DNA from 2 places in the Isoalcanivorax pacificus W11-5 genome. Region 1 is predicted to be linked to the other one. Evidence: predicted binding sites of a transcription regulator. Region 1 holds the regulator's gene; the other holds the start of a gene.
The links. The regulator sigma-54, encoded in region 1, starts transcription at its own class of promoters, with help from an activator protein. The targets are predictions, from matches to a motif close to TGGCACNNNNNTTGCTNT.
Positions count from the first base shown of each region.

Region 2: a site for sigma-54 is predicted at 2,460-2,477, ahead of S7S_RS13615 (TorF family putative porin). Genes of this name have one in related genera too.

Region 1 covers NZ_CP004387.1:965,327-969,614, reverse strand. Annotated here, with positions in the region: gene lptA (lipopolysaccharide transport periplasmic protein LptA) at 1-114, shown strand, start outside; gene lptB (LPS export ABC transporter ATP-binding protein) at 111-836, shown strand; gene S7S_RS04565 (RNA polymerase factor sigma-54) at 1,066-2,514, shown strand; gene hpf (ribosome hibernation-promoting factor, HPF/YfiA family) at 2,612-2,911, shown strand; gene ptsN (PTS IIA-like nitrogen regulatory protein PtsN) at 2,933-3,406, shown strand; gene rapZ (RNase adapter RapZ) at 3,466-4,288, shown strand, end outside.
Region 2 covers NZ_CP004387.1:3,072,516-3,076,803, forward strand. Annotated here, with positions in the region: gene S7S_RS13600 (C40 family peptidase) at 1-484, opposite strand, end outside; gene S7S_RS13605 (M14 family zinc carboxypeptidase) at 658-1,731, shown strand; gene S7S_RS13610 (hypothetical protein) at 1,854-2,333, shown strand; gene S7S_RS13615 (TorF family putative porin) at 2,553-3,233, shown strand; gene S7S_RS13620 (copper chaperone PCu(A)C) at 3,380-3,814, opposite strand; gene S7S_RS13625 (SCO family protein) at 3,792-4,288, opposite strand, start outside.

The DNA of each region.
Region 1 (4,288 bases):
CGCAACGTGGAAGCCAGCGGCGGCGGTGACCAGCGCGTGCGCCTGGTGATCCCGGCCGGTGATACCCAGGGCAGCAGCGGCGACAACACACCCACGGAAGAGGGAACGCAGTGAATCTGCTCAGTGCCCACAACCTGGCAAAAAGCTACAAGGGACGCCGTGTCATCGAAGACGTCTCGTTACAGGTGGAAGCCGGCCAGGTGGTCGGCCTGCTCGGCCCGAACGGGGCCGGCAAGACCACCTGCTTTTATATGATCGTTGGCCTGGTGCCGCCGGACGCCGGCTACATCACCATCAACAGCGACAATATCACCGCCCTGCCGATGCACGGCCGCGCCCGGCGCGGCATCGGCTACCTGCCGCAGGAAGCCAGCATCTTCCGCCGCCTGTCCGTGGCCGACAACATCATGGCCATCCTGGAAACCCGCAAGGACCTGGACAAGCGTGCGCGCGAACAGCGCATGGAAGAGCTGTTGCAGGAATTCCACATCACCCACCTGCGCGACAGCCTGGGCATGAGCCTCTCCGGTGGCGAACGCCGCCGCGCCGAGATCGCCCGTGGCCTGGCCACCGATCCGCACTTCATCCTGCTGGATGAACCCTTCGCCGGTGTTGATCCGATCTCCGTGAACGACATCAAGGGCATCATCCGCCACCTGCGCGACCGTGGCATCGGCGTCCTGATCACCGACCACAACGTGCGCGAGACACTGGATATCTGCGACACCGCCTACATCGTCAGCGAAGGCCACATCATCGCCGCCGGCGATGCCGACACCATCCTGGCCAACCAGAAGGTGCGCGACGTTTACCTCGGCGCCGATTTCAGGCTTTGAAGCACGCCCGCCGGGCGTGCAGCCAGGGAGCTGCGAGCGGCGGGCTACGAGCTTTTGTTTTTGAGCCGGCAGCCCCCGCACACCTTCCGCACCACCCGCCAATGCACCACTTCGGTGCAAAATCAACGCCCTACCCCTTCCCCTTGTTTTTTTCAAGAATGGGCACGGAAATTGCTAGTTGCTATGCTGCCCCTCGTTTCGTACCACTTCGGGGGCAGTGCAAATCCGCATGAAACCGGGTCTGCAGATACAGATAGGTCAGCACCTGACCATGACGCCACAACTACAGCAGGCGATTCGCCTGTTGCAGTTGTCGACGCTTGACCTGCGCCAGGAGATCCAGGAAGCGGTGGACACCAACCCGCTGCTGGAACTGGAAGAGAACGACCCCTACGACCAGGACACCAGCGACGACACGGAGCTGGCCGAAGTCACGGGCGAAGACCCGGAGACCCTGGCCCAGCTCGACAGTGAAGTCGACACCGACTGGGAAGACCCGTACACCGAATCCTCCGGTGCGGGCGCCAGCGACGACGACATGGACGCCTGGGAAGAGCGCACCGCCGGCACCACCTCCCTCGATGAACACCTGCTCTGGCAACTCAACCTGGCCGTCATCAGCGACGCCGACCGCGCCATCGCCTACGCCATCATCGAATCCCTGGACGACCGTGGTTACCTGACCAGCACGCTGGAGGACATCGCCGAGGCCACCCGCCAGATGCTCGGCGACGACGCCCCCGACGACAGCTTCCCCGAAGAAGACGAAGTGATCGCCGTGCTGCACCGGGTACAGCAGTTCGATCCACCCGGCGTGGCCGCCCGCGACCTGGCCGAGTGCCTGGCCATCCAGTTGCGCCAGTTGCCCGAAGACACCCTCTGGCGCGAGCAGGCGCTGACCCTGACCCGTCACCTGCCACTGCTGGAAAGCCGCGAGTTCGCCACCCTGCGCCGGCACCTGGCTGTCAACGAAGACGAGATGATCGAGGTGATCCGTCTGTTGCGCAGCCTCAATCCACATCCCGGCGACAGCATCAGCAGCGGTGAACGCGACTACATCGTGCCGGACGTGATCGTGCGCCGGCGCGGCCGCCGCTGGCTGGTGGAACTGAATGGCGAGGCCCTGCCCAAAGTGCGCCTGAACAGCCACTACGCCAGCCTGGCCGGCAAGAGCCAGCGCGAAGAGGACAACAGCTACCTGCGCGCCCAGTTACAGGAAGCGCGCTGGTTCCTGAAAAGCCTGCAAAGTCGCAACGAGACACTGCTCAAGGTGGCCTCGCGCATCGTCGAGGTGCAGCAGGGCTTCTTCGAATACGGTGAAGAGGCCATGAAACCGCTGGTGCTGGCCGACATCGCCAGCGCCGTGGAGATGCACGAATCGACCATTTCCCGCGTCACCAGCCAGAAATACATGTTCACGCCACGGGGCATGTTTGAACTGAAATTCTTCTTTTCCAGCCATGTGGGAACGGACGGCGGCGGCGAATGTTCAAGTACCGCCATTCGTGCCATCATTAAGAAGCTGATTGCCGCCGAGAGTCCACGCAAGCCGCTGAGCGACAGCCGGCTTGCCAGCCTGCTCAACGAACAGGGGATTCAGGTGGCACGACGCACAGTCGCCAAGTACCGGGAGGCGATGAGAATTCCGGCGTCCAGCGAGCGCAAGCGGCTGGTGTAGCGCCTCAGGAGCGTCAGCGGTACCAAGCGCCTCAGGAACAGGCTACACTCCGGCCCCGCAGGACGGCGGATCACACAGCTTGTACAGGAGTCAGCCCATGCAGATCAATATCAGCGGCCATCACCTGGATATCACCGACGCCCTGCGTGAATACGTGAACGAGAAATTCAACCGCCTTGAGCGCCACTTCGACCACATCACCAGTATCCAGGTGATCCTGTCGCCGGAGCCGAAGACGCACAAGGCGGAGTCGACCATCCGCATCGCAGGCGGCGAGGTGTTCGCCACCGCCGAGGCGGAAGACATGTATGCCGCGATTGACATGCTGACTGACAAACTCGACCGACAGATCCTCAAACACAAGGAGAAGTCGGTCAACCGTAACCACGGCCACTAACCGACTCGATCAGGCACCATCATGCGCGTACGGGAACTGCTCACTCCGGAAAGAACCCACTATCACCTGCATGGCGCCAGCAAAAAGCGCCTGCTGGATCAGGTTGCCCAGCTTGCCGCACAGGGCAACCCGGAACTGGGGGAGCAACAGGTCTTCGAAGCCCTGATTGCCCGTGAGCGCCTTGGCAGTACCGGCATTGGGGAAGGCATCGCCATTCCCCATTGCCGTCTGGCTTCCTGCCAGCAGCCGGTCGGCATGCTGATCAGCCTCGACGAAGCGATCGATTTCGATGCCGTCGATGGCCGCCCGGTGGACCTGGTGTTCGTGCTGCTGGTCCCCGAAGACAACCCCGAACAACACCTCAAGACGCTCAGCCACCTCGCCGCCCTCTTTAACGAACAAAGCTTCCGCGACGGCCTGCGTGGCGCCAATTCCGCCAGCCATCTTTATCGCACCGCCGTCGATTCCGAGGCAGAACTGCAACTCGCTTCCTGATACCCTGACTGCCGTATGTCGTCAGCCGCCGCAGTGCGGCGTTCACGGGAGACTGCTGCATGAAACTGCTGATCCTCAGCGGCCGCTCCGGATCGGGCAAGACCACCGCGTTGCAGGCACTGGAAGACCTGGGCTTCTACTGTGTCGACAACCTGCCGCTGGGCCTGTTGCCGACGCTGGCCACGCAATTGCGCGAAGAAAACCACGATATCCAGCGCGTCGCCGTCGGCATTGACGCACGCAACCTGCGCAGCCAGCTCCCCTGCTTCGCCGAACTGCTGGCGCAGGTGAAAGCACAGGGCGTGGCGTGCGAAGTCATCTACCTCGACGCCGACCACGACACCCTGCTCAACCGTTTCAGCGCCACCCGCCGCCGGCACCCGCTGAGCGACCAGAACATGTCTCTCTCGGAAGCCATCGGACACGAAGGCGAATTGCTGGCCAGCATCCAGGGCGCCGCCGACCTGCTGGTGGACACCAGCCACCTGGACCCGCACAGCCTGCGCAACCTGATCCGCATGCGCGTGGCGCAACGTGAAGGCCGGCTGTCACTGCTGCTGGAATCGTTCGGTTTCAAGAACGGCGTGCCGCCGGATGCCGACCTGGTGTTCGACGCGCGCATGCTGCCCAACCCGCACTGGGACCCGGCGCTGCGGCCGTTCGACGGCCGCCAGCCTCCCATTATCGATTTCCTCGACGCCCAGCCCGACAGTGCGCAACTGCTGGACGACCTGGAACACTGGCTGCTGCGCTGGCTGCCGCGTTATGAAGCCAACGACCGCAGCTACATGACCGTGGCCATCGGCTGCACCGGTGGCCGCCACCGGTCCGTGTACCTGGTGGAACATCTGGCCGAACGTCTGCGCAAGGCCGGCTGGCCGG
Region 2 (4,288 bases), 2.1 Mb from region 1:
GCTCACTGCAGAACATGCCGGAGAAATCCGGCCGGCGCCGGAACCCCGTGACGGTATCGCGGGCCAGTGTCAGCACATAATTCTTGTAAGGTCGCTGGTGCAGGCGGCGCGCGATGCGCGCGACCATGCGTTGCTGGGCATCCGTGAGCGATTCACCCAGCCGCCGGCGCAGCGCTATATCGCCGTCATATTCCTCGATCCGCTTCATGATCGGCACCAGCCCGACACCCGCCACCGGCGCACCGACATGAATATCGGCCGATTCGCTCAGGGTGGTGGATTCCAGAATCAGGGGTGTGTCGTGTTCCGGCAACCGCACCACCATGCCGATATGGCTCCAGTGGCTGCGGGTAAAAAAGCGGATCGTATCGCTGATCGGCCCACGCCCGGCAAACAACAGCAGATCACCGGTGCGTAGCGTGCCGGCCAGTGGGCCTGGCGGGGAGTGTTCCAGTTGCGGGCAACGCGGCAGCAACCTGATCACGGGGAGTGTCGCTCCATTACGCTCATGTGACGGAAGGCTAGGGGGCGGCAGTGACGCCCCTGTGACAGTTGCGTCATGGTTTGGTGACGGGCACGCCGTCATCAGACTGTCATGGCCGGCCGGCATGCTGGCCTTCTTTTCGCGCCAGCCCCAGGACGGAAGCGACTGCCGGCATGCCCGATTACCCCGCGATCGAACAGCGTCTCTACCTGCTGCAACGTCATCTGCCCGAACAGCTTCAACTGGAGCAACTGCTGCACCAGGGGGCGCGCTGGTTGCGCTGCGACACGGTGCTGACCGTGCAGCACGGCGGGTTACCCTTGCCGGTGCAAGTGATTGAACTGGGCAGCCAGTCGAGGAACGCCCCCGTCATCGGCTTTTTTGGCGGGGTGCACGGCGTGGAACGGATCGGCAGCCAGGTGCTGTTGTCGTGGCTGCATTCGCTGGTGCAGCGGCTGGACTGGGACGAACAGATGGCGCGCCGGCTGGAGCGGGTGCGCATCCTTTTCATGCCGATGATCAACCCCGGCGGCATCTGGCAGCGCACCCGCAGCAACCCGAGCGGCGTCGACCTGATGCGCAACGCGCCCATCGATGCCATCGGCAAGGTGCCGTTCCTGGTTGGCGGGCACCGCATCAGCAATCGCCTGCCCTGGTACCGGGGCAGGCGCGATGCACCGATGGAACCTGAAGCACAGGCGGTGATCCGGGTGGTGCGCCAGCGCATGCTGAATGCGCCGTTTTCCCTGAGCGTGGACTGCCACAGCGGCTTTGGCCGCCGCGACCGGCTATGGTGCTGCTATGCGCGCAGCCACCAGCCCATCGCCCATATCGCTGAGGTGTTCACACTCAAGCGGCTGCTGGAAAGGACTTACCCCAACCATCATCCCTATATCATCGAACCGCAGTCGGTGAACTACACCACCCATGGCGATCTGTGGGACTACCTCTACGACGGCGCCCTGACCAGCCACCCGCATCACATGTTCCTGCCGTTCACGCTGGAAATGGGCTCCTGGCTCTGGGTGCGCAAAAATCCGCGCCAGATGTTCGATTTCTTCGGCTACTTCAATCCGGTCATCGCCCACCGGCAAAGCCGCGTCTTGCGCCAGCACCTGCCGCTGTTCGATTTCCTGCTGGCCGCCACCGACAACTGGCAGAACTGGATCCCGCTGGCCCGCCAGCGCCCGGCCCTGGCCCGGGAAGCGATCCGCACCTGGTTCACCGAACAGGACCAGGACGGCTGAAAGCACAGTCGCACGCACCAATTTGGCGCGACTTTTGCATTGGCACGGGGCACCACTGCAGGCAGCAGCCTGCTAGACTCGCTGTCATTCCCCATCGCCATGCCCTTTGCAGGAGCCAGACCATGATGCGCCCGATACTGCTTGCCTCCCTTGTTGCCCTCACCAGTGGCTGCAGCCACTACCACGGCCCGGAAGGCAGCGACACCGCCACGGTGGTGTTTACCAGCAACAATGTGGCCGCACAGCCCATGGTGTGTGTGCCTGGGAAAGGCTTCCAGTCCACCCGCTATGCCCTGTCGCGAAACCCGTTTGATTCTGAGGCGATTTCGCAGTTGAACGAGACCCTTCGCAAGAGCGCCGAAGTACCTGCGTCCCTACCCGCAGGCGAGCCAGTCCGAGTGGGTGTCCAGTTCAGGGAAACACGGGAAATGGGGAATCCGGCGCCATTCCGCTGCAATGCAGCCGTCCGCTTTACCCCGCAGGCAGGCGCCACCTACTCGGTTCATTTTGTCCGCGACGGCAGCCAGTGTGGCCTCGGAGTCAGCCTTGCCGATGGCACCCCCGCACCGGACGCAGTACGCGCTCCCTGGGAATGTCGCTAATCAGCAACACTTCGCCGCACCATGACAGGCCCTGTTTTGGTGCGGCGCACCACCATGAAACACCCCACTTTTACCCCCTCCCGACACCACACCCCTAAGCTGTTGTTAACAAACCAATAACAGGACTGGCACGGTCTGTGCTTTACCTTCAAACAGCGGCTGACGGAAAACCCGCAGCGCTCAGGTATGAACAGAAACGGACCAAGAGGGTTGAATCGGATGAAAAGCAAAAACGTACTGAAAACGACTTTGATCGCTGCTGCTGTGGCTGGGGCCGGCATGACTGCACCGATGGTGGCCAACGCGGAAGTGAGCGCCAGCCTGGGTGCTTCCAGCTTTTATCTGTGGCGTGGTCAGGATGTTTCCAACAGCGCCGGCGTAATCCACGGCAGCCTGGACTATGGCCACGAATCCGGCCTGTACGCAGGCATCTGGGGTTCTTCCGAAGGCGCTCTGAGCACCGTTGGCGGTGAATATGACGTCTATGCGGGCTTTGCTGGCGAGGCCGGTGGCCTGAGCTATGACGTCTCCTACATCAGCTACATCTATCCAGGTATCGACCAAGGGATTGGTGAAGCTGGTGACTTTATCCTGGGTCTGGGCATGAGCGGCTTCAGTCTGACCTACTACGCCAGCTATGCGAACGACGATGACGGTGACAAAGCCTTTGGTGACTTCACCTACGTCACCCTTGGCTACGCTTATGACAAGTTTGGCTTTCTGGTAGGTCAGACCATCAATGATGCGGACGACACTGACTACACCCACATTGATCTGAGCTACAGCCCGATTGAGAACCTGGCCTTCACGCTGTCCAAGGTGGTTGATTCTGACGACCTGGCTGACGTGACCGACGATCAGGATCCGCTGTTCCACGTTTCCTACAGCTTCGTGTTCTAAACCAGATCCACTGCAAGCACTGCAACAGGGCTCTCGTGAGAGAGCCCACCTTTTCGGCCCCGCAGGACAATCTCCCTGGTCCTCGCTGTTTACCTGCAAGCAGCCCGTCCTGCGGGGCCGATTCTTATCTCTATGGCGCTGCCCGCCTAAGGCTTCACCACTTCAAACTCCGCACATACCGGCTCGCCTTCACTGAACGTCAGGCAAACCGGAATTTTTTCGCCTTCCACCAATGGCCGTTGCAAACGGAACAGCATCAAATGTTTCGCACCCGGCTCGAACACCACTGTCTCGCCAGCGGGCACCGGCACTTCCGGCAGGCGCCGCATGCGGCGAGTGCCGTCTTCCTGGGGTGCCATGGTGTGCATTTCGCCCGCGCCGGCGATATCAGTGGTCAGGCCGGTCATCACCCGGTCCTGATCCGAAGCGTTGTGCAATGTGAAGTAGCCGGCCGTGGTCGTGCTCACCGGCGGCACGGCACGAATCCAGCCGTTCTCGATGTGCAGATCGGCGGCGCTGGCCAGCACCGGCAGTGTAACGGCCGCCAGCAGCAACGATTTAAAGCAACGTCCGCAGGTCATGCTTGATTTCCTCCAGCTCGGCGTCGACGGGATAGAGCTTGCGCACTTTGCCCTCCCGGTCGATCAGGTAAACAAAATCGCTGTGCGCAAATTCGGTACCGCCCTCGCTGTCCTCACCCACGGCCAGGTACACCACGCTGTATTGCGCGGCCACTTTCTTCACCTGTTCGGGGGTGCCGGTCAGGCCAATAAAGTCCGGGTGGAACCAGGCCAGGTATTTTTTCAGGTATTCGGCGGTGTCGCGTTCCGGGTCGAAGGTGATGAACACCACCTGCACGTCACTGGCCTCGCCGGTCTGTTCCAGGTCTTTGTAGAGCTGCGCCATGCGCGCCATGGTTGCCGGGCAGATATCAGGGCAATGGGTGAAGCCGAAGAACAGCAGCACCACCTTGCCCTTCAGGGCATCGCTGTTGAACGGCTGGCCGTTCTGGTCGGTCATCTCGAACTGGCCGCCCATGCGGGTATTCACCGGCA